3 regions of the uncultured Citricoccus sp. genome follow, and region 3 is predicted to be linked to each of the others. Evidence: predicted binding sites of a transcription regulator. Region 3 holds the regulator's gene; each other region holds the start of a gene.
What was found. Region 3 encodes LexA, which represses DNA repair genes until DNA is damaged. Its sites were predicted from a motif close to TCGAACANNTGTTCGA; they were not measured.
Positions count from the first base shown of each region.

Region 1: Q0283_RS05835 (HNH endonuclease signature motif containing protein) is a predicted target of LexA. The motif match lies at 1,518-1,533, and genes of this name have one in related genera.
Region 2: Q0283_RS14415 (Rv2578c family radical SAM protein) is a predicted target of LexA. The motif match lies at 7,156-7,171, and genes of this name have one in related genera.

Region 1 covers NZ_CALMQR010000055.1:75,529-85,236, forward strand. The annotation lists gene dnaE (DNA polymerase III subunit alpha) at 1-619, shown strand, start outside; gene Q0283_RS05830 (dihydrofolate reductase family protein) at 631-1,293, opposite strand; gene Q0283_RS05835 (HNH endonuclease signature motif containing protein) at 1,666-3,837, shown strand; gene thrS (threonine--tRNA ligase) at 4,131-6,155, shown strand; gene Q0283_RS05845 (HIT domain-containing protein) at 6,185-6,805, shown strand; gene pgsA (phosphatidylinositol phosphate synthase) at 6,805-7,449, shown strand; gene Q0283_RS05855 (GPP34 family phosphoprotein) at 7,442-8,197, shown strand; gene ybaK (Cys-tRNA(Pro) deacylase) at 8,215-8,718, opposite strand; gene Q0283_RS05865 (SufE family protein) at 8,715-9,215, opposite strand; gene Q0283_RS05870 (sulfurtransferase) at 9,212-9,708, opposite strand, start outside.
Region 2 covers NZ_CALMQR010000129.1:28,374-38,081, forward strand. The annotation lists gene Q0283_RS14380 (beta-ketoacyl-ACP reductase) at 1-334, opposite strand, end outside; gene Q0283_RS14385 (alpha/beta fold hydrolase) at 373-1,428, opposite strand; gene Q0283_RS14390 (hypothetical protein) at 1,443-1,895, opposite strand; gene Q0283_RS14395 (4'-phosphopantetheinyl transferase superfamily protein) at 2,025-2,717, opposite strand; gene pheT (phenylalanine--tRNA ligase subunit beta) at 2,736-5,345, opposite strand; gene pheS (phenylalanine--tRNA ligase subunit alpha) at 5,352-6,461, opposite strand; gene Q0283_RS14410 (hypothetical protein) at 6,571-7,071, shown strand; gene Q0283_RS14415 (Rv2578c family radical SAM protein) at 7,180-8,277, shown strand; gene Q0283_RS14420 ((deoxy)nucleoside triphosphate pyrophosphohydrolase) at 8,288-8,698, opposite strand; gene Q0283_RS14425 (MFS transporter) at 8,819-9,708, shown strand, end outside.
Region 3 covers NZ_CALMQR010000059.1:15,940-25,647, reverse strand. The annotation lists gene dapF (diaminopimelate epimerase) at 1-614, shown strand, start outside; gene Q0283_RS06780 (GNAT family N-acetyltransferase) at 611-1,135, shown strand; gene Q0283_RS06775 (class I SAM-dependent methyltransferase) at 1,250-1,870, opposite strand; gene hflX (GTPase HflX) at 2,226-3,788, shown strand; gene Q0283_RS06765 (ATP-dependent DNA helicase) at 3,785-5,875, shown strand; gene Q0283_RS06760 (hypothetical protein) at 5,879-6,793, opposite strand; gene lexA (transcriptional repressor LexA) at 6,820-7,557, opposite strand; gene Q0283_RS06750 (LysM peptidoglycan-binding domain-containing protein) at 7,792-8,151, shown strand; gene Q0283_RS06745 (histidinol-phosphate transaminase) at 8,290-9,429, shown strand; gene hisB (imidazoleglycerol-phosphate dehydratase HisB) at 9,485-9,708, shown strand, end outside.

The sequences.
Region 1 (9,708 bases), on a different contig from region 3:
CGGGGTGCGCGTGGCCACCCAGACCCCGCCGATGCGCAGCGGCAAGCGCGTGGTCTTCATCTCCGTGGACGACGGGACCGGCTGCGTGGACGCCTCGTTCTTCACGGAGGCCCAGCACGAGACCGGGGAGATGCTGTTCTCGGCCCGGTTGCTGCTGATCGAGGGCACCACCCGGCGGACCGGGCCCAAGGCGATCAGCCTGCAGGCCATCCGCGCCTGGGACCTGCACCGGCCCGAGGCGCTGCCGGACCCGGACTACCTGGACAGCACGCGCGAGCAATGGCGGGCCTGGCTGCGCCGGGACCGGTCCGCCGCCCGGTCCGGTGGCGCCCGGGAACCGGTCCCCTGGGGTCCCGGGGCCCGGCGCCGGCTCGTCGCGGCCGGTGCCGGGTCCGCTCCGGACGCCGGTGCGCCCCGGGACATCCCCCACCACGACACCGGCGACTGGCCGGTCAGGGTGCGCGGCGCCGTCGGGCTCCCGCCGGAGAGCTCGGCGACCGGCGGTGACCGCCGGGGGAGGGGCATCCAGGGCGCCGGGGTGCGCGAGCTGGACATCCACCGGCCCGTGCCGGTCCCGCACCCGGAGACCTGGGAGCTGCTGCCGACGCCGGAGGAGTGAACCGTCCTCCGTCAGCGCCAGAAGAAGTAGTGTTCCACGCCGCTGGGGCTCGGGACGCTCTCGTGGTGGAACCGGTCCTCCAGCTCCACGGGGCTGGACCACAGGCGCAGTCCGTCGCCGAACTCGACGGGCGCGACGGCGACGTGCAGGTCGTCGATGAGGCCCGCCTCCAGGAACTGCAGGACGGTGGTGACGCCACCCCCGATCCGGACGTCCTGGCCCCCGGCCGCCTGCAGGGCGACCTTCACTGCCTCTTCAGGGCTCGCATCGAGGAAGTGGAACGTCGTGTCGCTGAGCGAGAACGACGACCGGGGATGGTGGGTCAGGACGAAGACCGGGGTGCGGAACGGCGGATCATCACCCCACCAGCCCCGCCACTCCTCGTCCGGCCAGGGGCCCCGGATCGGGCCGAACTTGTTGCGCCCCATGATCTCCGCGCCGATGTTGTGCGTGAAGTCGCGCACGATGTGGTCGTCCAGGCCGCGGCTGCCGCCCGGATCCGTGCGGTTGGGCCAGCTGTCGGTGGCCCCGGCCCAGCTCATGAGCGGAGCCGGGTCAAGGTCACCGAAAGGGCGCTCCAGGGTCTGGTTGAACCCGGCCGCGATGCCCTCGCGGGAGACCGCGAAGTTCTGCACGCGGACGCGGGGCGGCCGTGGATGGCGTGTGCTGGACATGACGGTGTCCTCCGGAATCGGGGTGGGAAGGGGAGGTGGGGCTCGGTACCGCGGTCTACCGGGCGGTTGCGCCAGTGGCCACCCAGCGTAGGGAAGGCGCTACCGTGCGGCTAGGCGCCGGGTGCGGTGCCTCAGGAGCAGGCCGTCCGTACTCCACACCCGACGCGTCAGCCCCGCTCATCCACACATGACCGACAGGCTCTTACCGCGTCCGCGATGCATAGTCGAATGTATGTACTAGAGGACGCCATACGGGCCGGAGCCAGGCTGCCGCCCGGACAAGGATCATCGGCTGGCCTCGGAGCAGCGACCGTGAAGGGGAGCAACGGCCGTGAAGGATCAGCGGTAACGATGAACGGGAAGGAGGAGACCATGGGCGGGCGGATCCCGGACGAATTGTCGGACTGGAGTCTTCCCGATCTCCTCGATGCAGCCCGGGCCTTGGTGGGCGAGCTGGCCGGCAGAATCGGCGACCCGATGCTCGTGGAGCGCTTACCGCACTTCCCCTCCAACGACCGACTGCATCCGGCCGATGAGTGGGGACTGCATGCGGATGTCGTGGAGGACATCAGCTTCGAGGACGCCATGGCGCAGACTCCGGTCGAGGTCCCGCCGCCCCGGGGAACGTTCCCCGAACTCCACACGTCCGTGGAAGAGCTGGGCCGGGTCGTCGATTCGGCGCGGACCGCGCTGGCCGGTCACACGGACAGGCTGTTCGACGAGCACGCGAGCCGGAAGGAGATCCTCGGCATTCCCGAAGGCAAGTCCGCCTATCGCGATGCCGTGGACTACCTGAGGGAGCACCTGCGCATCTCCCGTCGGCACGCCAGGTCCCGGATCGAGCGATCCCGGTACGTCCTGTCCACCCCGACCCTCGATCGCACTCAGGCAATGCCTCCCCGGTTGCCGATCCTGTCGCGAGCCGCCTCGGAAGCAGACCTGGACCCGGCCGCCGTGGACGTGATCGCATCCACCCTGGCTGGCGCCCGGGCGGAGTCGACGGACGCGAAGGTGGCCCCTGCGGACGTGGACCAGCTGCTCGTCGAGGGGGAACGGTCTCTGGTGAGCTCTGCCCGAGTCCTCGACCCGGACGCACTGGGCACGGTCTGCGCGCACTGGCGGATCCGTTTCGACGCGCTCGTGAACCCGGACGGGGCCGAGCCCACCGAGAGCCGGCGGCGGGCTGAGCAGGGGCTGTTCTACCGGGGCCGGCGGACGGGTTTGCATCGCTGGTCCTTAGTGGCCACCGATGGCCAGCACGAAGTCCTCAAGACCCTCGTCTCAGCCGCCTCGAACACCCGAGCGCAGAGTTCCGCGCCGTCCAACCCCGCCGGTGCCGCTTCCACCCCGACTGACTCCATACCAACCGCCGCTTCCACTCCCGCCGGCGACTCCATTCCAACGGCGGAGTCCGCGAGTCCGGCTCGGCAGGCCTGCACCACGGGACCCACGAACACCTCTCGTGCAGGCAAAAGTTCCAGTGCGAACAGCGGTGTCGATACGGTCGTCGACGTCGACATCGAGGCCGACCTGGAGGCAACGCTCGATGGTGACCGTGTAACCGGCGGCGTCCGTGATCCTGATGGCATGGACGGGGCCGACGTGTTCTCGGACCCCGGCATCCTGTGGGCGCAGCAGCTACGGGCGGCAAGGGAGCTCGAGGCCCAGGCAGAGACAGAGCGCGCCGCACGGTACGCCGCCGCGGCGGCCGGCGAGCCCGCGGGTTGGAACACTCCGGTCAGTGACCCCGATGACCTGGACGAACGGACCCGGAGCCAACAAGAACTGGACGGAATGATCAGCGCACTGACGGGTGCCCTCGCCCTCACCGCCGGAACCGACGCTCCCGACGGTGGTGGGGGAGCCCGGCCACAAGTACTCGTGACGATCGACTACCAGACGTTGTTGGACCACACCTTCCGGCCGCCGTCGGAGCTCCCGGCTCGACGATCATCGAGCGGGTCCGCTCCAGAGGCCTGCCCGGAGCCCTGCTGCGACTCCAGTCTGGAAGCGGAGCCCCGGAGTGGCATGAGTCCGGAAAGCGCCAATGCCTCGTTCAGGGACGATGGATCGGGAGAGCGTGGGAGCCGGTTCAGTTCGGCGGCCTACGTCGGCGAGATCAGCCCCACCACCATTCGCGCTTGGGCGTGTGACGCTGAACTGATCCCCGTCGTCCTGGGAGGTGAGGGTGAGGTCCTCGACCTGGGCCGGTCCCGGAGACTGTTCACCAGGAAGCTGCGCCGTGCGATCACGGCCCGGGACGGTGGCTGTACCGCGCCGGGCTGCACCATTCCGGCGCCGTGGTGCGAGGCCCACCACGTCGAGCACTGGGAACACGGCGGGCCAACCTCCGTGGACAACGGTGTGCTGTTGTGCTCGCACCATCATCACGCGGTGCACGCGGGAGCATGGACGATCTCGATGCGCCATGGCGTTCCCTGGTTAATTCCCGCCGCATACCGGGATCCTTCCCAGCGCCCCCGCCGCAACACCTACTGGCGCCCCGAGGCGGCTGCCGAGGATCTGCTCGGGATCCGAACCTGACGTCGAGGCCTGGCATGCTGGACGGCACTCCGCCACCAGGAGATCCATGATGCGTCTGGACTGGCCGAGGACAACTGTTGAGGGGACCACTCCCGGAGGGGGACTCCGAGGTGATTGCCCCGGGTGGCCCGGATGGGGATGAGGCGAGAACAGGGGATCAGGCGCTCGCGGACGATCAGGCGGGTGCCGCGGACTGGCCGCCCGACCTGCGGCCCTGCCCTAGAATGGCCCGTGGCTGGCGGTGGCCCCCGTATGCCACCAGCTGTGAAGCCCCAACCAAGGAGGAATGGCCCGTGTCCGAGGCGCTGCAGAGCGAGCAGATAACCATCACCGTCAACGCCGAACAGCGGGAGGTGGCCCTGGGATCCACCGGCACGGAGCTGTTCGCCGACGAGAAGACCACCGTCGTGATGCGGGTGAACGGTGAGCTGCAGGACCTGAGCCGCCAGATCCCGGCCGGGGCCGACGTCGTCGGCGTCGACATCTCCGAACAGGACGGCCTGAACGTCCTGCGCCACTCCGCCGCCCACGTGATGGCCCAGGCCGTGCAGCAGCTGCGTCCGGGCGCCAAGCTGGGCATCGGGCCGTACATCACGGACGGCTTCTACTTCGACTTCGACGTCGAGGACCCGTTCACCCCCGAGGACCTCAAGGCCATCGAGAAGCTGATGCAGAAGATCATCAACTCGAACCAGTCCTTCGCCCGCCGCGTCGTGAACGAGGACGAGGCCCGCGAGGCCATGGCCGCGGAACCCTACAAGCTGGAACTGCTCGGCAAGCAGGACCAAGCGGACGCCGTCGGCGAGGGGGCCAACATCGAGGTCGGCGCCGGCGAGATCACCATCTACGACAACGTGGACCGCAAGTCCGGCGAGACCGTGTGGTGCGACCTCTGCCGTGGCCCGCACCTGCCCAACACCAAGCTGATCTCCAATGCCTTCGCCCTGACCCGTTCTGCCGCGGCCTACTGGCTCGGCAACGAGAAGAACAAGCAGCTGCAGCGGATCTACGGCACCGCCTGGCCCACCAAGGACGACCTCAAGGCCTACCAGGAGCGCCTCGCGGAGGCCGAGCGGCGTGACCACCGCAAGCTGGGCGCCGAGATGGACCTGTTCTCGTTCCCGGACGAGCTCGGCTCCGGTCTGCCCGTCTTCCACCCCCGCGGCGGCATCATCCGCAAGGAGATGGAGGACTACTCCCGCCGCCGGCACACGGAGGCCGGTTACGAGTTCGTCTACACCCCGCACATCACCAAGCAGCACCTCTACGAGGTCTCCGGGCACCTGGACTGGTACGCGGACGGCATGTTCCCGCCCATGCACATCGACGAGCAGCGTGACCCGGTCACCGGCGAGATCAGCAAGCAGGGGCAGAACTACTACCTCAAGCCGATGAACTGCCCGATGCACAACCTGATCTTCGCCTCGCGCGGCCGGTCCTACCGTGAGCTGCCCCTGCGGATGTTCGAGTTCGGCGCGGTCTACCGGTACGAGAAGTCCGGAGTGGTGCACGGCCTGACCCGCGTGCGCGGCATGACCCAGGACGACGCCCACATCTACTGCACCCGGGAGCAGATGAAGGAGGAGCTGGCCACCACGCTCACCTTCGTGCTGGACCTGCTCAAGGACTACGGCCTGAACGACTTCTACCTGGAACTGTCCACCAAGGACCCGGAGAAGTTCGTCGGTGACGACGAGGCGTGGGAGGAGGCCACCCGCACCCTCGAGGAGGTCGCCACCGCCTCCGGGCTGGACCTCGTTCCGGATCCGGGTGGCGCCGCCTTCTACGGCCCGAAGATCTCGGTCCAGGCCAAGGACGCGATCGGGCGCACCTGGCAGATGTCCACGATCCAGCTCGACTTCAACCTGCCCGAGCGTTTCGACCTCGAGTACCAGGCCGCCGACGGTACCCGCCAGCGCCCGGTGATGATCCACCGCGCGCTGTTCGGCTCCATCGAGCGCTTCCTCGGCGTGCTCACCGAGCACTACGCCGGTGCCTTCCCGGCGTGGCTGGCCCCGGAGCAGGTCGTGGCCATCCCCGTGGCCGAGGCCTTCAACGACTACCTCGCGGAGGTCGTCGCCACGCTCAGGGCCCAGGGCATCCGCGCCCACCTCGACGACGGCTCGGACCGGTTCCCGAAGAAGATCCGCACCGCCTCCAAGGAGAAGGTGCCCTTCGTGCTCATCGCCGGCGGCGAGGACGCGGAGGCCGGGGCCGTGTCCTTCCGCTTCCGGGACGGCAGCCAGGACAACGGCGTGCCCGTGGCCGAGGCCGTCGAGCGCATCGTGAGCGCCGTGAGGAACCGGGAGATCCAGTGACGTCCCAGCCGGGGCAGCAGGGAGAGCCGGTGCCGGAGCGGGAGGCCGGGCCCGACGGCGGCCCGCGCACCGACGACTTCCAGCTCGCCGGGACGCCGGACGGCTTCCAGCGACTGTGGAACCCCCACCGCCTGGCCTACGTCCGCGGGGGACAGGACCAGGTCCGCGACGAGTCGACGTGTCCGTTCTGCGCGGCGCCGACGCGGTCGGACGAGGAGTCCCTCATCGTCGCGCGCGGGACCACGGCCTACGTGTTGTGCAACCTGTACCCGTACAACGCCGGGCACCTGCTGATCTGTCCCTACCGCCACGTGCCGGACTACACCGACCTGACGGTGGAGGAGACGGCGGAGCTGGCCCGGCTGGCGCAGATCGCCATGACCGCCCTGCGGGAGACCTCGGGTGCCACCGGGTTCAACCTGGGCATGAACCAGGGCAAGGCCGGTGGCGCGGGCATCGCCGCGCACCTGCACCAGCACGTGGTGCCCCGGTGGGGCGGTGACGGGAATTTCCTGCCGATCATCGCCCAGACTAAGAACATCACCATCACCCTGGACACCGTGCGGACCGTCGTGGCCGAGGCCTGGGCGGAGGCCGAGGCCGCCTTCGACGCGCGGCAGGCGGCGACCGCCGGCGGGTCCGGTACCTGATGCTGAACCGCCACGCCAGGACGCTGTTCACGCGGATCCTCACGCCGCTGGCGAGGTTCCTGCTGGACCGCGGGGTCACGGCGGACGCCGTCACGATCGCCGGCACCCTGGGCGTGGTCCTCGGTGCCCTGGTGCTGTACCCGGCCGGGGAGCTGTTCTGGGGCACGGTCGTGATCACCCTGTTCATCTTCTCGGACGTCCTGGACGGCGTGATGGCCCGGCTGGCCGGAAGCCCGGGGGCCTGGGGGAGCTTCCTCGACTCGACGCTGGACCGCGTGCAGGACGCCGCGGTGTTCCTGGGCCTGATGCTCTGGTTCTTCGGACCGGGCGACCTCGCGCCGGCCGGCACCGCCGCGGCGGCGTGCCTGATCCTCGGCCAGCTGGTCTCCTACGTCCGGGCCAAGGCCGAGTCGCTGGGGTTCGACGCGAACACGGGGATCGCCGAACGCGCCGAGCGCCTCGTGGTCACCCTGGTCTTCGCGGGGCTGACGGGCCTCGACCTGGAGCCCTGGGTCCTGACCGGGGCTCTCGTCCTGCTCGCCGCGGCCTCGGCCGTCACGGTCGGGCAGCGGGTGGCCGCGGTCTACCGCCAGGCAGGGGGGCGTGGCGCCTCGGACCGTGCGGCACAATGGGGGCATGAATGAGGCCATCAAGGACACCAACGAACCTCTCACCGAGCGTCCCCTGAACCTCCCCGAGTACTTCCTGCTGCTGTGCCTCGATGACGAGAAGGGCCGGCTGCTGCTGGACGGCCCGACCGTCGGCCTCGGACTGGCCGGCGCCGCGCTGGCCGACCTGGCCCGCCGCGGCCGCCTGAAGGTCACCCAGACGACCGTGCAGAGCATCGACCGGCCGGAACAGGTCTTCACCGGCGACCCCAACCCTCCGGCCTGGGCGCACACCACGGACCTGGAGTGGCCCCTCGAGCAGGTCTGGGACATCATCCGGGCCTTCACCCGGCACCGTGATGCCGAGCAGTGGATCAACCGCTTCTCCCGCCAGTCCCTGCGGGACGCCGTGGCCGCCTCGCTGGTCAAGCGCGGGATCCTGGAGGAGGACGAGAGCATCGTGCTCTGGGTGTTCCACCGCACCCGCTACGTGGAGAAGGACCACCACTTCGAGAAGGAGCTCAAGAACACCCTCCGGTCCGTCCTGCGCGGGACACAGCCCGCCGACGACGTCACCTGGCCGCTGATCTCCCTGATGCGCAGCACGCGCCTGCTGCACCGGCTGTTCCCCGACTCGGACAAGGAACACATCCGGGCCGCCGCCCTCACGCCGGTGGGCAGCCCCGGCACCACGAATTCCGTGTCCGAGGTGCTCCAGGCCACCGAGAACGCGATCGCCGAGGCGCTCACGGCGACCACGGGCGGTGCCTCCGCCCTGGATTGACGGTCCTGCGCGCGGCCTCAGCGCGGCGCCGCGATCCTCGCCACCACCGCTGACGTCACCGCCACCAGGTCCCGTGGCACGAGCCTCACCTCCAGGCCCCGCTGCCCGGCGGAGACGTGCATCCGGGGCAGGTCGAGGGCGGAGGAGTCGACGACGGTCGGGACCGGGTTCCTCTGGCCCACCGGGGAGATGCCGCCCACCACGTAGCCGGTGCGGCGCTCCGCGAGGGCCGGATCGGCCAGGGCCACCTTCTTGACCCCCAGCGCGAGGGCGACGGCGCGCAGGTCCAGGGAACCGGAGACGGGAACGACGGCGGCCGCGAGCGAGCCGTCCGGGAGCTGGACCATCAGGGTCTTGAACACCTCCGCAGGCTCGAGCCCCAGCGCCGCGGCGGCCTCGGCTCCGTACCCTGACCGCGGCGACACCGCGGACTCGAAGCCCATCACCTCGTGGTCGACGCCGGCCCGCTCCAGGACGCGCAGGGCCGGCGTCGCCGCCGACCGGGACGGCCGTCCGCTCACCCCGCCGACTGGCCGGCGAGCTGGTCGGCGATGTTGCGCTTGATCCGGCCCAGCATGGCGGACATGCCGCGCAACCGCAGCGGGGTCAGGGCCTTCTGCAGGCCCAGCCGGGAGGAGAGGTCCTCCGGGATGGCCAGGACGGTCGCGGCGGTCAGGCCATCGAGTCCCTGGGCGAGCACCGAGGCGAAGCCGCGCGAGGTCGGCGCCTCCGGTGGTGCGGAGATGAACAGGCGGACGATCGAGTCCGGCGACGCCGAGCCGGCACCGGGGGACTGCGCCTCCCGGTCCTGCGTGTCCTGGAGCTCGACGGCGAGGAAGAGGGGGGACTGGCACTCGATGACCTGTTCCATCTCGTCCTCGTGCCCGGCGTAGCGCTCCGGCAGCGCGGGGAGCTCATCGGAGAACTCGAGCAGCAGCTCCAGCTTCTCCGGGTCCGGCACCGACTGGAAGTCCTCGATGATCCCCCGGAGCGTCTCGGGGAGCGCCGTGGTGGTCATCGCGGCAGCTCGCCGCGGTCCTCGCCGACCGCGATGGGCAGGCGTACGGAGTTGCCCCACTCGGTCCACGAGCCGTCGTAGTTGCGGACCTTCTCGTAGCCGAGCAGGTGGCGCAGCACGAACCAGGTGTGCGAGGACCGCTCGCCGATGCGGCAGTACGCCACCACGTCGTCGGACTCGCCGAGGCCGGCGTCCTGCGCGTAGATCTGCTCCAGCTCCTCGCGGGACTTGAAGGTCCCGTCCTCGTTGGCGGCCCTCGCCCACGGCACGGAGGCCGCGGTGGGGATGTGCCCGCCGCGCAGGGTCCCCTCCTGCGGGTAGCCCTCCATGTGGGTGGTCTCACCGGTGTACTCCAGCGGGGAGCGGACGTCGATCAGGGGCTTGCCGAAGTGGCCCAGGACGTCCTCGCGCGAGGCCCGCTCGGTGGTGTCGTCGCGCTCGGTGACCGGGTACTCGGCCGGCGAGACCTGCGGGACGTCCCGGGTGGTCTCGC
Region 2 (9,708 bases), on a different contig from region 3:
TCTTGTCACGGGTGATCCCGGCGTTGTTGACCAGGATGTCGAGCTTGCCGTGCTCGGCGACCACGGCGTCGATCGTCGCCCGGCAGTCATCGGCCTTGGCCACGTTGCCCTGGTGGATCGAGAACCGCCCCTCCGGGAAGGTCTCCTGCATCTCCCGGAGGAACTGCTCGGCGCGGCCCGTGTCACCGCCGTAGCCGAGGGCCACCGCGGCCCCCTGCTGCGCCAGGCTGCGGGCGATGGCGGCGCCGATGCCGCGCGTGCCGCCGGTGACGAGGGCCACGCGATCGGCCAGCTTGCTGCCGCGGACTCCGTTGGTCTGGTTCTGAGCTGTCAAGTGGCTCTCCTCCGGGGATGGGATGGTACGTCCGACAGTCAGTCGGAGCGGCGGTCCTGGCTGCGGGGTTCGAGCCAGTCACGGATGCGGGGCCAGATGTCCCCCTTGGCGCGGGAACCGGCCATCAGGCCGATGTGGCCACCGACCCCGTCGAGGTGGTCCACGTCCGGGCTCGTCAGGACGTCGAGCAGCGGCAGGGTCCCGTCACGGGGCGCGATGTGGTCCCTCGAGGCGGTCACGACCAGGATGGACTGCTGGATCCTGGACAGGTCCACCCGGTGCCCCCGCAGGCGGATGCGGCCGGTGGCCAGCCGGTTCTCCTTGTAGACCCAGGTCACCCACTGCCGGAAGGCGCGCATGGCGAAGTTCGGGTTGTCGGCCACCCACTTGGCCATCGGCTGGTACGAGGCCTTGTCCGCGGTGCCGTCCTGGACCTGGCGGAACAGCCGCAGCGGAGTCCCGATGTAATTCGGCACGGGCTTCAGCAACTTGTTCACCGTGTCCACGTACGCGCCCGGCAGGTACGCGGCGTGCTGCTCCAGCCAGTCGGTGTCGAGCTCCTCGTTGCCGAGCATGGCCTCGTAGGTGGAGTTGCTGGCGTCGAAGGGCATGGTCAGCGGGACCCAGTTGCGCACCGGGGCATCGGGAGTCACGGACAGGTACATTCCGCTGAGCGCCGCGCCGATGCACCAGCCGATCAGCGTGATCTCCTCGGCGCCGCTGCTGCGCCGTACCTCCCGGACGGCCCGGGGCAGGTAGGTCAGGGCGTAGTCCTCCAGGCCGGTGTCCGCGTCCTCCTCGTCCGCGTAGCCCCAGTCCACGAGGTAGACGTCGAAGCCCTCCGCCAGCAGGAACTCCACGAAGGAGTTGCCGGGCCGCAGGTCGAAGATGTCGGGCCGGTTGATCAGGGCGAACGTCAGCAGGATCGGCACCGGATGGGTGCGCCGATTGCTCCGGTACCGGTACAGGGTGGTCTTGCGGTAGGTCCACACCACGTCCTTGGGCGTGGCGCCCACGACCGCGTCCGGCGTCGTCAGCTGGATGTTCGAGTACTCCAGGAGCGTGGCGGGCAGGCGGAGCATGTCCCGGAACATCGACGCCACGCCGATCACTTCCCCTGGTCGGCGTCGCCGGTGGTGGACCGGGACGCGGCACCCGTGGACCGGGAGGTCCGGCGGGCGGGCCGGGCCGGGGCCGCGGCGTCGCGCTCGGCGGCCTCCTCCACGAGGGCGGCGTTGCGGCGGCGCTCCTCGGCCAGTTCGTCCTCGAGCCGCTCCACGCTCTCCAGGACCATCTCGAGCTTGTCCTCGTTGCGGGACAGCTGGCGGTGCAGGGAGGTGACGTCGGAGCGGCCGGCCAGCCGGGCGTTGCGGATCACCAGGTCCAGGGCGTCATTGCCGAGCCGGTGCAGGGCCACCAGGTTACCGGCGGTCTGGGAGAGCATGTGCCCGAAGGCCTTGGAGTTGACGACCTCCTCGAGCCCCGGCGAGGCCGCGGCGAGGACGTCGTCCAGGTACTGCCGGTACGGCCGGTCGGCGTTGTTGCCGGATGCTTCCGCCATAAGGTGTTCCTCCCACCGGCCCGGGCAGATCAGAGTGCCGCCGGCCGCATGTCAGTGTCCGTGGTCGTGGTCTGAGCACATCGTACACACAGGCCCCAGTGGGTCATGACGAGGGAGTTAACAAACCTGCTAACTACTTGGTGGTAGCACCACCACGGCACCGACCAGCCCCTCGGGCGCGGATCCCCCGGGCCAGTACGGGTCCGCCGAGACCACCGCCCCCGGCGCCCCCGGAACCGCCCACGTCAGCCCGGGGTCCTCGACGTCGGGATCATCGGGTCCCTCATCGGCGGGGACCAGCGGCACCCCCGCCGGATCACCCCGGAAGCCGGTCCCCCGGGCCTTGACCAGGGCCTCCTTCGCCGACCAGAGCCGTGCCCGCGCCAGGGGCCGGTCGGCGGGAGGCAAACCGGCGATGGCCGAGGCCTCGGCCACCGAGAAGCCGACGGCACCGAGCTCGTCCGCCGTCGCGAACGCCGAGGACCCCAGCTCCTCGATGTCCACGCCGATCCGCCATCCGTCCGCGACCAGGGCGGCGTCCAGCCAGGCCGTGGCGAGCCAGCCGCGGGACCGGCTGAAACTCACGGCCGGCAGCGCACGGGCCGGGTCCACGGCGTCCGGGCCGTGCCGGCGGAGCGCCAGCCTGCTGTACCGCAGGACCGGGGCTCCGTGCTCGGCGGACCCGCAGGCCGGGCAGCGGTGCTCCACCTCGAAGGTGCCCGGCCGGTGCCCCAGGGACACCGCCAGGTAGTCCAGGGCCTCGCGCCGCTGGTCACCGGCGCGAGGGCCGGTGACCACCACGTGCCACCCCGGCCCGGTCACGACGTCGACCCGCCCGGTTCAGCGCTGGACGGCGCCGTGGCGCTCGGCGGCCAGGGCTGTGGCCGCGGCGCGGGCCCCGGAGGCCTCGTCTGCGGTCAGGGTCCGGTCCGGGGCGCGGAACCGCAGCGAGAACGCCAGGGACTTCTGCCCCTCCGGCACGCCCGGTCCGGCATACACGTCGAACAGGGAGATGTCCTCCAGCAGCTCCCCGGCGCCCTCGCGCAGGGTGGCCAGCACCTCCGCGGCCACGGTGTCGGCCGGCACCACGAGTGCCACGTCCTGGCTGGTCGGGGGGAAGGTGGAGAGCGTCTGGGCCACCACCACGCCTGCGGCGGCCGCGATCAGCGCATCCAGGTCCAGCTCCAGGGCCACGGTCCGGGCCGGCAGGTCCGCGGACTCGAGCCACGTGGGCAGCAACTCGCCGGCCACCCCGACGACGGTGCCGTCACCGCCGGCCAGGGACAGCCGGGCGGTGCGTCCGGGGTGGAACGCCTGGTGATGGCCCTGGGTCACGGTCAGCTCCACGCCCAGGAGCGCCCCCACGTCCAGCGCGGTCCCGATCGCGTCCTGCCAGTCCCAGGCCCGCGGGGCGTGACCGGGCCCCGCGACCGAGTCGTGGCCGGTGAACACGGCCGCCACGTGGCGCGGCTGGTCGGGGATGCCCGCCTCGAGGCCGGCCAGCACCTCGTCGGCGGGCCGCGCCCCCAGCGGGGGGATCGAGGCGCTGCCCAGGTGCTCACCGGGCAGGAACACCGAACCGGACTCGTACAGGGCCAGGTCGCGGAAGCCGCGGGAGTGGTTGCGCCGGGCGATCTCCAGCAGGCCGGGCAGCAGTGAGGTGCGCAGGTAGCCGAACTCCGCGGAGATCGGGTTGGCCAGGTGCACCATGCGCTGGGCCTCGCCCTCCTCGGCGGTGGCGGACCCGAAGAACCGGTTCTGGGCCGCGGAGACGAAGGGGTAGGCCAGCACCTCGGTCAGACCGGCATCGGCCAGGCCCTGCAGCACGCGGCGGCGGTCCGCCTGGGGCCGGGTCAGCCCGCGCCCGGGAGGCGCCACCGGCACGGTGGAGGGGATCTCGTCGTAACCGACCAGCCGGCCGATCTCCTCGACCAGGTCCTCCCGGATCTCCAGGTCGGAGCGCCACGGCGGCGAGGTGACGGTGAAGACCGTCCCGGCGGCGCCGCCGTCGGGACCCGGCCGTGCCGCGGTGGTCTTCTCCACCGTGGCCCCCAGGTCCGTCAGGGTCCGCTCGATCTGCTCCTCGGTGTACTCCACACCCATCACGGCCGCGGGGAAGGATGCCGGCAGCTCGACGACGGTCGGCTCGGGCCGGGTGCCGACGTCCGTGATGCCCGGGCCGGGGGTCCCCCCGGCGAGCTCGACGAGCAGCTGGACGGCGCGCTCGGCGGCCTCGTCCGCGACCTCCCAGTCCACGCCGCGCTCGTTGCGCTTGGAGGCCTCGGAGGGCAACCGGTGCCGGCGGCGGGTCCGGCCCATGGACACCGGGTCGAAGTGCGCGGACTCGATCAGCACGGTGGTGGTGGCCTCGGAGACCTCGGTCTCCCCGCCGCCCATGACGCCGGCCAGGCCGATGGGCCCACGGTCGTCGGTGATCAGCAGGTCCTCCGCGGAGAGCGCGCGGTCCTTGCCGTCCAGCGTGGTCAGCCGCTCGCCCTCCTGGGCCCGGCGGACCACGATGTCACCCTGCAGGGTGTCGGCGTCGTAGAAGTGCAGCGGCTGGCCCAGCTCCCACATGACGTAGTTGGAGATGTCCACGGCCAGGGAGATCGACCGCATGCCGGCCAGGCGCAGGCGAGCGCTCATCCACGGCGGGGTCGGCCGGGTCGGGTCGATGCCCGTCACGGTGCGGGCCACGAAGCGGTCGCAGCCGGGCACCCCGTAGATGGGCGCCCGGTCCTCGAGGCGGACGGGGTAGCCGTCACCGTCGGCCTCCGGGGCGGTGACCAGGGAGGCCGGGTCCGTGAACGGGGTACCGGTGGCCAGGCTGTACTCCCGGGCCACGCCGCGGATGGAGAAGGCGTAGCCGCGGTCCGCCGTGACGTTGATCTCCGCGGCCTCGTCGCGCAGGTGCAGCAGGTCGAACACGTCGGTGCCGGCCTCGGGGTCGTTGCCGTGCTCCGGGGAGAAGCCGAGGGATGAGAGCACGATGATGCCGTCGTGGTCCTCGCCGAGGCCGAGCTCGCGGGCGGAGGCGATCATGCCGGCGGACACGTGCCCGTAGGTCTTGCGCGGGGAGATCCGGAAGTCCCCGGGCAGCACGGCCCCGGGCAGGGTGACGATGACCTTGTCCCCCACCTCGAAGTTGTCCGCGCCGCACACGATGCCCTGGACGCCGGAGGGGTCGATGCCCTCGCCGGACAGCGGCTGCGGCCGGCCCTCGGGGGCCACCCGGACCTGGCACCAGTTGATGGTCTTGCCGTTGGACTGCGGCTCGGGCACCTTCTCGAGCACCTCACCCACCACGATCGGTCCGGACATCCCGTCCAGCGGACGGTGGACGTCCTCCTCCTCGAGGCCGACCCTCACCAGGTCGGCCATGACGTCCTCGGCGGTGGCGTCCGCCGGGACCTGCGCGTACTCACGGAGCCATGACAGCGGGATGCGCATGGGTGATCAGATCTCCATTCCGAAGTGCTGGGAGAAGCGGACGTCGCCCTCGATCATGTCGTGCATGTCCGGGACCTCATTGCGGAACATCAGGGTGCGCTCGACGCCCATGCCGAAGGCGAAGCCCGAGTAGACCTCGGGGTCCAGGCCGGCGGCGCGCAGCAGGTTGGGGTGGACCATGCCGCAACCGCCCCATTCGATCCACTGCGGCCCGCCCTTGGCCCCGGGGTGCCAGATGTCCATCTCGGCACTGGGCTCGGTGAACGGGAAGAAGTTCGGGCGCAGCCGGATCCTCGCCTCCGGGCCGAACATCTGCCGGGCGAAGTACTCGAGGGTGCCCCGCAGGTCGGCCATCGTCAGACCCTTGTCCACGGCCAGTCCCTCGAACTGGTGGAACACCGGCGTGTGGGTGGCGTCGAGCTCATCGGTGCGGAAGGTCCGGCCGGGGCACAGCACGTACACCGGTGCACCGCGCCCGAGCATGGCGCGCATCTGCACCGGCGAGGTGTGGGTGCGCAGCACCAGGTGGGCCTCGGGCGGGTCCACGAAGAAGGTGTCCTGCATCTCGCGGGCCGGGTGGTCCGGCTTGAAGTTCAGGGCGTCGAAGTTGTACCACTCCGATTCCAGTTCCGGGCCCTCGGCGATCTCCCAGCCCATGCCGATGAAGATGTCCGAGACCCGCTCCTGCAGCACCGACAGCGGGTGGCGGGCGCCCACGCGACGACGGCGGACCGCCGCGGTGACGTCCACCGTCTCCTCGACGAGCAACCGGGCCGCGCGCTCCTCCTCCAGCACCTCGGTGCGGGCGGCGAGCGCGGACTCCATCGCCTTGCGGGCGCCGCCCATGAGCTTGCCGGCCGTGGACTTCTGGTCCTTGGGCAGCTTGCCGATGGAGCGGTTGGCCAGGGTGAGCGGCGCCTTCTCCCCCGTGTGGGCCAGGCGGGCGGCCTTGAGCTGGTCGAGGTCGGCGGCGGCGGAGAAGGCCTGGAGCGCGGCCTCCACGGCGGCGCCCACGGCCGTCTCGTCGGCCGGGGAGATCTCGGGTGCGACCTGCTCGGTGGTTCCGTCCGGCTGCTCGACCGGGGTCTCGGCCAGGTCCTGGGGGGTTTCCGTCATGGCGGGCAACGACCTTCATGCTGCGGTGGGTTCGGACACGGGGTGGGCCACTCGGGAAGAAGGCCCCGGCCAGTCTAGTGGACCGCCCCGGGCACCTAGGCTGGACGGCATGGCCGGTCACACTTCCCGACGCCGGCCGGTCCGGTCCGAAGACCGGGCCGGCCGGCTGCCCGGGCGTGGGCCGGACCGCCTCCCGGCGCGGTTGGCGCTGCGGCGGTGGTGGAACGCGATCAACCTGACGACGCCCCTGGGACTGGTCCTGGCCCTGGGCTCCGGGTGCTCCGTGCGGCGGGGACCGCTGGGGCTGGTCCTGGCCACCGGGTACCGGTGGCCGTTCCCGGACGGCGGGGCGTTCACGGTCGGCAACGTCGTCCTGTTCCGGGCCCGGACGGTCATCACCCCGCAACTGCTGGCCCATGAGTCCCGGCACGCCACCCAGTACGCCTGGTGCGCGGGGCTGCCGTTCCTGGTGCTGTACGCGGCGGCGGTCGGCTGGTCGCTGCTGCGCACCGGGGACACCGCCTCCCGCAACGTCTTCGAGCGCCGCGCGGGACTGGAGGCCGGCGGGTACCGCGAGCGCCCGGTGCGCTGGCCGCGCCGGCGCGCCTGACCTCACTCTCACCAGCACGGACGGCACCACGCGCCGGCCCCCGGGTTCCCACGCTCGTTCCTGACACCTTCCTTGCACCATGATTCGAACATGTGTTCTAATCGGTCCATGCGATGGGAAGCGCAGGCACTGCAGGCCGGGGACGGAACCGGTCAGGACGGCGACGGCACTCCGGCCGCGCCAGCCGCCCTGCTGCCGCTCTCCGGCCTGCAGCGTTCCATCTCCACCCCGGACTTCGCCGGGATCACCTTCCACGAGGTCGTGTCCAAGTCGGCCCTGAACCGGGTCCCGGACTCCTCGCCCATGCCGTTCCGGTGGACGGTCAACCCGTACCGGGGATGCACCCACGCCTGCCGCTACTGCTATGCGCGCAGCACCCACGAGTACCTCGACCTCGACCCGGGGGCCGACTTCGACCGGCAGATCGTGGTGAAGGTGAACACCCCCGAGCTGCTGCGCCGGGAACTGGGCCGCCCCGGATGGACACGAGAGCTGGTGGCGCTGGGCACCAACACCGACCCGTACCAGCGGGCCGAGGGCCGGTACCGGCTGATGCCCGGCATCATCACCGCCCTGGCGGACACCGGCACGCCGTTCTCCATCCTGACCAAGGGCACGCTGCTGGACCGTGACCTGGACCTGCTCTCCGCGGCCTCGCGTCAGGTGCCCGTGCAGGTGTCGGTGTCCCTGGCCATGCTCGATCCCGGCCTCGCACAGCAGGTCGAACCGGGGACGCCGAGCCCGGCGGCGCGCCTGCGGCTGATCGAGAGGCTGGCCTCGGCGGGGGCGGACGTCACGGTCATGGCCATGCCGTTGCTGCCCTGGCTGACGGACAGCGACCGGCAGGTGGAGGAGCTCATGGCGGCGTTGGCCGCTGCCGGGGCACGGTCGGTGCTGGCCGGTGCCCTGCACCTGCGGCCCGGGGCCCGTCAGTGGTACCTGGACTGGATCGCCCGTGACCATCCGGAACTGCTCGAGGGCTACCGCACCCTCTACGCCCGGGGTTCCTATGCGGCGCCCTCCTACCGGAAGGCCCTGGGCCGCCGCACCACCGCGGCCGCCCGCCGCCACGGCCTGGACCGCAGCGGCGCCCACCGGATCACCGCGGCGGACGGGGAGGGGTCGGCCAGGGCCACCGCGCGCGGGGTTCCCGGGCGGTCTTCCCAGCACTCTCCGCAGCACTCTCCGCAGCCGGCACTGTTCTGAGCCGGCACCCTCACGGTCCGTCCCGCAGCATCTCCACCAGCGCGTCGACGATCGGCCGGTCGGCCGGGATCCACTCCAGTTCCTGGAGCCGGTCCCGGTCCAGTGCGCGCCACTCGAGCAGGTCGTGGTCCTGCAGCGGACGCGCCTCGCCCCGCTCGATGACCGCCGTGAACACCCGCATCCTGGCCCCGTTGCCCAGCAGCCAGCCCTCGGGGTGAGCTGCCGCCACCTCGCGGTCCAGGCGGACGTCCACGCCCAATTCCTCCCGGACCTCCCTCCGCAGGGCGGACCGGGGGTCCTCTCCGGGCTCGACCTTGCCGCCCGGGAACTCCCAGAGGCCGGCCAGGCCCTCGGGCGAGCTGCGCCGTCCCACCAGCAGCCGGGTCGGACGGTCCAGCCGGTCCAGCACCGCGGCCCCCATGACGGGTCGGGGGCCTCGAGGTCGTGCTCCCGCCTCGGCAGCCGGGGTGGACGTGGACGTGAGTTCAGTCATGGTCCCGATCCTAGGCCGGTCGCGCGGAGGCCTGGCCCGTAGGCTGGAATGGTGCTCCCCACTGCCGCCGACCCCTCCGCCCCACCTGCCCGGCCCGCCCGGCCCCGCCGTATCCTGCCGGGAATCCTGGCGCTGGCCCTGGGCGGGTTCGCGATCGGCACCACCGAGTTCGCGATCATGGGGCTGCTGCCCCAGGCGGTGGCCGATCTCGAGGTCGACCTTCCCGCCGGCGGCATCCTGATCTCGGCCTACGCCCTGGGCGTCGTCGTCGGCGCGCCCCTGCTGGCGGCGGGCCTGGCCCGAGTGGACCGGAAGGTCTCGGCGCTCTCCCTCATGGCCATGTTCGTCATCGGCCATGCCGCGAGCCTGCTGGCACCGGACTTCGCCACCATGCTCGTGGCCCGCTTCATCTCGGGTCTCCCCCACGGCGCGTATTTCTCGGCCGCGGCCCTGGCGGCCGCTCACCTGGCGGGTCCGGCCCGCCGGGGCCAGGCCACCGCCTGGGTGATGGCGGGCCTGTCCGTGGCCAACCTGGTGGGCGTGCCCGTGGCCACCTGGCTCGGACAGAGTGCGGGCTGGCGGTGGATGTTCATCCTCACCGGAGTCTTCGGAACCGCGACGATCGCCGCCGTCGCCTGGCTGGTCCCGGCCATCCCGGCACCGGCCGGCACCTCGGTGCGCGGTGAACTGACCGCGCTGCGCTCCGGCGCACTGTGGCGGGCCGTGCTGGTGGGCACCATCGGGTTCGCGGGCATGTTCGCGCTGTACACCTACATCGCCCCGGTGTTCGTGGAGATCGGCGGACTGCCGGAGCGGCTGGTCCCGGTCATCATGGCCCTCTACGGACTCGGCATGGTGGCCGGCACCCTGCTGGGCGGGGCCTGGTCCGACCGGTCGGCCACCCGCACCCTGCAGTGGATGCTCGGGACCGTGGCCGT
Region 3 (9,708 bases):
ACTACCTCGCCGAACGCGGCCTGGTGGACCTGGCACCGGGGCAGGAACTCACCATCGGGACCCGCGCCGGGGTCCGCACCGTGACCCGGTTGGAGGACGGTTACGCGATCGACATGGGGCTGTGGAGTCTCATCGATCCCGAACTGGCCCGCGAGAGCGCCTCCGACTCGCTCGTGCTCGCGGCCGGGCTGGTGGACCCGCGGCCCGCCCTGAGCATCTCGCTGGGCAATCCGCACACCGTCGTGGCGCTCGCCGAGCCCGCCGAACTGGCGGCCCTGGACCTCACCCAGCAGCCGTCCGTGGACCCGGTGCCGCCCAACGGCACCAACGTCGAATTCGTCGTCGCGGCCGACCCGCTGTTCCACGGCGACGTCGGCCGGGTGGACCTGCGCGTGCACGAACGCGGCGTGGGCGAGACGCTGTCCTGCGGTACCGGTGCCTGCGCGGCCGCGGCCGCCGTCCGCCTCTGGGCCGGGGACGAGACGGCCACCCGGTGGCAGGTGGGGGTGCCCGGTGGCCTCGTGGGCGTGGATTTCCGCGCCCAGCCCGACGGCACCGAGCACGTGATCCTCTCCGGTCCGGCCGAGCTGGTCTTCGAGGGCACGGTGCTGTGAGCCCGGTCCGCTGGACGGTGCGGCCCGAGGACTCCGGAGGAGGGGACCGGGCGGCCGTCCGCCGCGTCGTGGAGGCCGCCTTCCCGACGCCGGCCGAGGCCGACCTCGTGGACGCCCTGCGCAGGGATCCGGGCGCCTGGCTGCCCGGGCTGTCCTGGGTCGTCGCGGACGCCCGCGACCCCGACGCCGGCCCCGTGGGACATGCACTGATCACCCGGTGCCACGTGGGCGGGGAACCGGCGGCCGCCCTCGCCCCCTGCTCCGTTCTCCCTGACCACCAGGGCCGCGGGGCGGGCACCGCGGTGATCGAGGCCGTGCTCTCGGCCGCGCGGGAGGCCGGGGAACGCCTCGTCCTCGTGCTGGGGCACGCCGGGTACTACCCGCGCTTCGGGTTCCGGCCGGCGTCGGGCCTCGGGATCAGCGCGCCGTTCGAGGCGCCGGACGAGGCGATGATGGCGCTCGTGCTCGGCGAACCGGTGCCCTCCGGACCGATCGCCTACCCGCCCGCGTTCGGGGTCTGAGCACGCATCCGTGGACCGGCGGGGGTCACCGCCCGAGGGCAACGGCCGGGATGACCCGCTGTCCTCCGCGCGGCCGGCGCGTTCCCGCACCCCGCCCCGGCCGGACGGGCCGGCTCAGGCGCGTTCGACCAGCAGGATCCGGAACCCCTTCTCCGTGGCGTGCCGGGAGACGCTGAACTCACCGGGGTGCCGTTCCTCCAGGGCGGACCGGATCCAGGGGAGCAGGGAGTCGGCCCCCAGGTTCTTCTGGACCACGAGGAAGGCCCGGCCTCCGGGTGCCAGCCGGGGGAGCCACTGCAGCAGGATCCCGTGCAGGGCCTCCTTGCCCACGCGGATCGGCGGGTTGGACCAGATCAGGTCGAACCGGGCGGACTCCGCCACGTCCTCCGGCCGGCACACGGTGACGCGGTCCAGGCCGAGGGCGGCGGCGTTGTCCCGGCACAGATGGGCCGCCCGGTCGTTGACCTCCACGGCGGTGACCTCCGCCTGCGGGCTGGACAGCCCGAGCGTGAGCGCCAGCGGTCCCCAGCCGCAGCCGATGTCCAGGAACCGGCCCGACGGCGGCGGCTCGGGGACGGTGCGGAGCATCGCCGCCGTGCCCTTGTCCAGGCCCTCCGGCGAGAAGATGCCGTTCGCCGTCTGCACCGCGACCTCCCGGCCGGCCAGGGTGAGCGTGATCCGGCGTCGACGCTCGGGCGTGGCGGGGTCGGCGGAGAAGTAGTGTGCGGAGTCCATCACCGCCCGATGTTACTTGACAGGGGCCATATACTGGACGGCATGTGGATTTTCCTGCGCTGAGCTGGCGTGAGCGACTGCTCACGGCTCCGGACCGATGACTCCCCGCGCTGACGGGTCGAGGATCGCTCCGTGATGGCAACCCACCCATCCAGCACCGTCCCGAACGCCCCGCCGCGGAATCGGCGTCGTTCGACGTGCACCCGCTCGGCCCCGCGCAGCGCCGCGGCCGACGGCCGATTCCCCGGGAGGTCCACCCATGGCCCCGAACAACCCCATCCCCAGCGGCACGCCAGACCCTTCGGGCGTCCGTCCGAGCGACTACCCTAGATACCACGCATCTTCCAAGGAGACCATGACCGAGAACCCCCAGCACGGGAACGACCAGCCGGACGAGACCCAGATCCAGGACGTGATCGAACGTATCCTGGCCGCCGATGCGGCCAGTGCCTCCGTCGAGCACGGCGTCAGGCCCACCGAGGGCCGTGCCCTGGCCCTGTCCGACGGCGACGACGGGCACACCGAGGCCGACGGTGAGCAGTTCGACCTCGCCGAGCGCCAGGCCCTGCGCCGGGTCACCGGGCTCTCCACCGAGCTCGAGGACATGTCCGAGGTCGAGTACCGGCAGTTGCGCCTCGAGCGCGTCGTGCTGGCCGGGCTCTGGTCCGAGGGCACCGCCGCGGACGCCGAGAATTCCCTGCGCGAGCTGGCGGCGCTCGCCGAGACCGCGGGCTCCGAGGTGCTCGACGGCCTCATCCAGCGCCGCCACACCCCCGATCCGGCCACCTTCCTCGGTAAGGGCAAGGCCGAGGAACTGCGGGACATCGTCGCGATGACCGGCGCGGACACCGTGGTCGTGGACTCGGAGCTGGCGCCCTCCCAGCGGCGTGCGCTCGAGGACGTGGTCCGGGTGAAGGTCATCGACCGCACCGCCCTGATCCTGGACATCTTCGCCCAGCACGCCAAGTCCCGTGAGGGCCGGGCCCAGGTGGAGCTGGCCCAGCTCGAGTACCTGCTGCCGCGACTGCGCGGCTGGGGTGAGTCCATGTCCCGTCAGGCCGGTGGCCGGGCGGCCGCCGGCGAGGGCATCGGCTCCCGCGGTCCCGGTGAGACGAAGATCGAGCTGGACCGCCGGCGGATCCGGACCCGGATGGCCAAGCTGCGCCGGGAGATCGCGGCCATGAAGCCCGCCCGCGAGACCAAGCGGGCCAACCGCCGCCGCAACAGGGTGCCGTCCGTGGCGATCGCCGGATACACGAACGCCGGCAAGTCCTCACTGCTGAACCGGTTGACCCATGCCGGGGTACTGGTGGAGAACGCCCTGTTCGCCACCCTGGACCCCACCGTGCGCAAGGCGGTCACCCCGGACGGGATCGGCTACACGCTCTCGGACACGGTCGGGTTCGTGCGGTCCCTGCCCACCCAGTTGGTCGAGGCGTTCCGCTCGACCCTCGAGGAGGTCGCGGACGCGGACGTGATCCTGCACGTCGTGGACGCCTCGCACCCGGACCCGGAGGGCCAGATCGCCGCGGTCCGCACCGTGCTGGCCGAGGTGGACGCGCGCCGGATCCCCGAGATCATCGTGCTGAACAAGGCCGACGCCGCGGACCCGGTGGCGATCGCCCGGCTGCGCCAGCGCGAACCCCGCTCGGTGGTGGTGTCCGCACGTACCGGTGAGGGCATCGCCGAGCTCGAGCGGGCCATCGCGGACGCCATCCCGCGTCCGGACGTGGCCCTGGACCTGCTCATCCCGTTCACGGACGGGGACGTGGTCTCCCGGTTGCACTCCCCGGATGCGGACATCATCTCCGAGACCTATGAGTCGGGAGGCACCCGGCTGCGGGTGCTGGTCCGCGAGGACCTCGCCGATGACCTGCGGCGTTTCTCCGTCGACCGGCCGGAACCGGCCGGGGCATGACGGACACGGCACAGCACACCGCTCCGGATCAGGACGTGCTCGCCCGGACCGAGGCCGAGCGGCAGGCCCTGCAGTGGCTGGACGCGGCCGTCGAGGCGACGGGCGGACAGCACCGCGAGGGCCAGCGCCGCATGGTCGTGGAGGTGGCCCGCTCCCTGGAGTCCGGGACCCACCTGCTCGTACAGGCCGGCACCGGCACCGGGAAGTCGCTGGCCTACCTGGTGCCGGCACTGCAGCACGCGGTGGACGCCGAGGCCCCGGTCGTGGTCGCCACCGCCACCCTGGCCCTGCAGGCGCAGATCATGCGCCGGGACGCCCCGCGGTTGCTGGAGGCCCTGCAGGACGAGTTGCCCCGGGAGATGACCGTGGCACTCGTCAAGGGCCGCTCCAACTACCTGTGCCGGCACAAGATCGACGGGGGCTTCCCCGAGGAGGACGGGCAGGCCCTGTTCGGCCTGGCCGACGACGGTGAGGCGATGGTCACCGGTGACGCGGGACCGACCAGCCCGCTGGGCCGGGAGGTCAAGCGGCTGCGCGACTGGGCCGAGGAGACCGAGTCCGGGGACCGGGACGACCTCGAGCCCGGGGTGAGTGACCGGGCCTGGCGCCAGGTCTCGGTCTCGGCGGTCGACTGCATCGGCGCCCAGCGCTGCCCGATGGCCGAGGAGTGCTTCTCGGAACGGGCGCGGGCCGATGCGGCCGAGGCCGACGTGGTGGTGACCAACCACGCGTTGCTGGCCATCAGTGCCTTCGAGGGCCTGGCCGTCCTGCCGGAGTTCGACGCGGTGATCGTGGACGAGGCCCACGAGCTGCAGGACCGGGTCACGGGGGCGGTGACCGGACAACTGTCCGGAGCCATCGTCCAGGCGGCCGGTTCCGCGGCACGCAAGCACACGGCGATCGCGGTCGAGGACCTGATGCAGGCCGGCGTCGGGCTGGACGCGGCGTTCGCCGCCACTCCCACGGGACTCATCCCGCGCGGGCCGGACGAGGTCCAGCAGAACGCCCTGCGGGCGGTCCGGGACGCGGCGCGGCAGGGGCTCAGCGACTCCAAGGGGCCCGGTGGGGCAGGCGGTTCCGCCGAGGCGGCCGACGGTGGCCGGCAGATGGCACGCTCACGGCTCCAGGAGGTCCTCGAGGTGGCCGAGAGGATGCTCGACGCCGTCCCGGACGCGGACTACCCCGAGGTGCTGTGGGCCTCCCGTCCGGGCCGCTTCGAGCCGGGGACCGGATGGGTCCCGGGTGACGAGACCGCCGCGCCGGTGGTGTGCGTCGCCCCGTTGTCGGTGGCCGGCCGGCTCCGGGAGGGGTTGTTCGGCCAGGCGACCACGGTACTGACCTCCGCGACCTTGACGGTGGGGGAGTCCTTCGACCCCGTGGCGGGCTCGCTCGGCCTGCTCGGGCCGGGCGCTCCGCGATGGACCGGGGTGGACGTGGGCAGCCCCTTCGACTACCCGCGCCAGGGCGTGCTCTACGTGGCCCGGCACCTGCCCCGGCCCGGCCGGACCTCCTCCCCGGACGCCTACGACGAGCTCGAGTCCCTGCTGCGCGCCTCCGGGGGAGGGGCACTGTGCCTGTTCTCCTCGAGGCGCGCGGCCGAGGACGCCGCCGCGGAGATGCGCAGCAGGCTGGGGGCGGCGCCCCAGATCCTCTGCCAGGGCGACGCCACCCTCTCGGCCCTCGTCCGCCAGTTCGCCTCCGAACCGGACACCTGCCTGTTCGGGACCATGAGCCTGTGGCAGGGCGTGGACGTGCCCGGATCGGCCTGCCGTCTGGTGGTGATCGACCGCATCCCGTTCCCCCGTCCGGACGACCCGCTGGGGACCGCACGCACCCGGGAGGTCAGCCGTCACGGCGGCAACGGGTTCATGGCCGTCTCGGCCGCCCACGCCGCCGTGAGGCTGGCCCAGGGCGCCGGCCGGCTGATCAGGACCACCACGGACCGTGGCGTCGTGGCGGTGCTGGACCCCCGGCTGGCCACCGAACGCTACGGAGGGTTCTTGCGGTCCACCCTGCCGGACTTCTGGCCGACCACCGACCCGGCTGTGGTGCGGGGCGTGCTGGAACGCCTGCGCGACCCGGCCTAGGGATCACGAGCGGTCGACGGCCGAGAGCAGCTCCAGCACCTCGACCGTTCGGATGCCCCGCCAGTCCAGGCCCTGGCCCGGGCACCACGCGGCCCAGTCGACGTGCCAGCCCCCATCGGACTGCTGGCCCATGACGACCCGGTCGACGTCTGCCCGGAGCTGCCTGTCGGTGAAGAGCAGGCGCGCGGGGGTCGCGGCCCCCGGCTCGATCACCGGGGCCGACCACGGGTCGGCGGCCAGGTCCCAGGGGTGCAGTCGTTCGCCCTCGGCCCCGCCTTCCACCGGCAGCGCACCGTCGCGGTCCAGGCGGGAGCGCCATGTCTCGATCGCCGCGGTCTCGGCAGGACCCTCGGTGCGGGGACCCCGGTCCGCGGCCAGGAAGCGCAGGGCGTACTTGACGGCGTAGGCCGACAGCCCACCCTCCCGCAGCTGGGAGCGGCACCACTCCGTGGCCGCCTCGGCCCACCCGCCGACGAAGCCGGTCCGGAGGGCGGCGGCCGCGAAGCCGAAGGTGAGGTGTGATCCTCCGGGCCACAGCTGTACCCAGGGCGCGTGCGGCCAGGCCAGGGAGGGCTCGGTGACGAAGGGCAGCGAACCGTCGAGCCCGGACGCCGAGGCAGCCCACTCGAGCGCGCTGCGGAACCAGGGATGGTCGGCCAGGTCCCACCCGGCCAGCAGGTCGAGGGCGGTGAGGGTGGCGAGGGGCTCGCTCACCGGGGAGCGGACATCGGGCTCCAGGCCGTGACCGAATCCGCCGTCGGGGTTGCGATACGCGCCCAGCGCCGCCAGGACGCCCTCGGGACCGCCCCCGTGCAACAGCAGGTCCAGGCGACGACGCTCCAGGAGCCGTCCCCGGGTGTAGACGAAGCGCTCGGCGTCCGCCACCCGGACGCCTCTCGGGAAGGGACGGTGGTTCATCGCCGCGCTCCGCATCAGTGTCCCGGTCAGAGGGCCCGCAGGACCGTGACCACCTTGCCCATGACCGTCGCCTCGTCTCCGAGGATCGGCTCATAGGCCGAATTCTGCGGCAGCAGCCACGTGTGCCCGTCGCGCTGCCGGAACGTCTTGACGGTGGCCTCATCATCCAGCAGGGCCGCCACGATGTCACCGTTCTGGGCCGAGTTCTGCTGGCGGACCACCACCCAGTCCCCGTCGCAGATCGCGGCATCGACCATCGAGTCACCGGAGACCTTGAGCATGAACAGCTCTCCCTCGCCGGTGAGCTGGCGGGGGAGCGTCATGACGTCCTCGACCTGCTGGTCGGCCAGGATCGGCCCGCCGGCGGCGATGCGACCGACGAGCGGGACCGGGACGGAGGTGCCCTCCACCGCACCGGTGTGCAGGGCCGTGACCGGAGCCGGGCGGTCGGCGGTGTCCGGGGCGCCGGCCGCGGCCGTCGACACGGGCTGTCCGTCCTCGTCCAGCAGGACCTCCATGGCGCGGGGCCGTCCCGGATCCTTGCGGATGTACCCCCACTTCTCCAGTTGACCCAGCTGATGGGTCACCGAGGACAGCGAGGCCAGTCCGGCGGCGTCACCGATCTCCCGCATCGACGGCGGGTACCCGTGCTGCGCGATGGCCGAGCGGATCGACCCCAGGATGACCCGCTGGCGCGCGGTCAGCGTCCGGGCGGCAGGGGCGGGCTGGGAGTCCGGTTCGGGTCGGGGAGTCCGGGAGGCCATTCGAAGATCCGTTCTTAGCGTGTCCGTGGTGCCGGTTGAGATGTCTCATGGTCGGCCCGCGGGGAGTTGACGGGCCATCACGTGCCTCAGAGGCTACCGGAGGGGCAGGGCGGATTCAAAGATATGTTCGAATAATGTTTGGCGTGTTTCGAACAGACGTGCTAGACAAGAGGGCGAACGGATAGAACACACGTTCGAACAGCCCGGTCGCCCCGGGCGGAGAGGTTGAAGAGCATGAGCACTGCAGCATCGGTCGTGACCCGCACCGCCGGCTCGGCCGGATTCCACCTGAACCGTCGTGGCCGTTTCCTCTTCGTCGGACTCCCGATCCTCGTCGTGGCCGCGCTGGCGGCCGCGGCCGCCGTGTTCCTGGGCGCCCATGCCGTGGCCCCGGCCGCAGCATCGCCGGAGCGCCCCGTGGTCGCCCCGGTCGAGTCCGTCACCGTGGACTACGGTGACACCCTGTGGTCCGTGGCCGGCCAGGTGGCCCCGGACGCTCCGCGCAATCAGACCATCCTGCGGATCGGCGAGCTCAATGACCTGACCGGTTCCGAGCTGCAGCCGGGGCAGGTCCTCTTCGTCCCCCGGGGCTGACGCGGGCACCACCGGAACGTCCGCGGCCTCGGCCGGCCCGTCGCCCGGTTCGAGCCGCGTCAGAGGGGGGACCGTGGCGTGCCATGCACGGACGTCACCGGGGCTCGGGGGACTGACTGAGCGCCTAGGCTGTCTCGGGTGAGTGATGAGGATGCGATCTCGAATCCGGAGGCCCTGGCCGCCCTGCCGTTGCGTGAGAACCTGCGGGGCCTGAGCCCCTACGGTGCGCCCCAGCTGGACGTGGCGGTGGCGCTGAACACGAATGAGAACACCCATCCGGTCCCGGACGAGGTGGTCGCCGCCATCGCGGAGTCGGTGGCCGCTGCCGCCGTGACGCTCAACCGCTACCCGGACCGTGAGTTCACCGAACTGCGCAAGCGCCTGGCGGAGTACCTGGGGCACGGGTTGTCCGCGGCGAACCTGTGGGCCGCGAACGGTTCCAACGAGATCCTGCAGCAACTGCTGCAGGCCTTCGGTGGGCCCGGGCGCACCGTGATGAGCTTCCCGCCCACCTACTCGATGTACCCGCTGCTGGCCGCCGGCACGGACACCCGGTACGTGGCCGGTGTCCGCGGGGAGGACTTCTCCCTGACGGCCGCCTCCGCGGCGGCCCAGGTCGCCGAGCACCGGCCGGACGTGGTCCTGTTGTGCTCCCCGAACAACCCGACCGGCACCGCCCTGGGGCTGGACGTGGTGCAGGCCGTCTATGACGCCACCGAGGCCTACGGGGGCATGGTGGTCGTGGACGAGGCCTATGCCGAGTTCGCCCTCGCCGGCACGCGCTCCGCGCTCACCCTGTTGCCGGGCCGGCCGCGCCTGGTGGTCTCCCGGACCATGTCGAAGGCCTTCGCGCTGGCCGGCGCCCGCCTGGGCTATCTCGCCGCCGCACCGGAGGTCACCGACGCCCTGCGCCTGGTGCGCCTGCCCTACCACCTCTCCGCGGTCTCCCAGGCCACGGCCAACGCCGCCCTGCAGCACTACGACGTCCTGCTCGAGAACGTCGAGGACATCAAGGCCCAGCGCGACCGGATCGTGGAGGGGCTGCGCGATCTCGGTCTGGCCCCGGCCGTCTCGGACTCCAACTTCGTGTTCTTCGGCGGACTGGCCGATTCCCACGCGGTGTGGCAGGGCCTGCTCGAGCACGGGGTCCTGGTGCGCGACGTCGGGATCCCGCACCACCTGCGTGTCACCGCCGGGACCGAGGCGGAGACCACGGCGTTCCTCACCGCCCTGCGGGAGGTCCTGGCCGAGGCACCCGCCACGACGTCCGGCCAGTGACCGGCCCGGTAGACTGGACCACCGGATCCCCCCAACAGCAAGGAGCTGACAGAGCATGGGCGCAGAGCTGATCTCCGGCCGGAAGGCGCGGATGCAGCGCACCACCAGCGAGTCCGACGTCTACGTCGAGATGGACCTGGACGGAACCGGCACCTCCGAGATCTCCACCTCGGTGCCGTTCTACGACCACATGCTCACGGCACTGTCCAGGCACTCGCAGATCGACCTGACGGTCCGCGCTACCGGGGACACCCACATCGACGTCCACCACACCGTCGA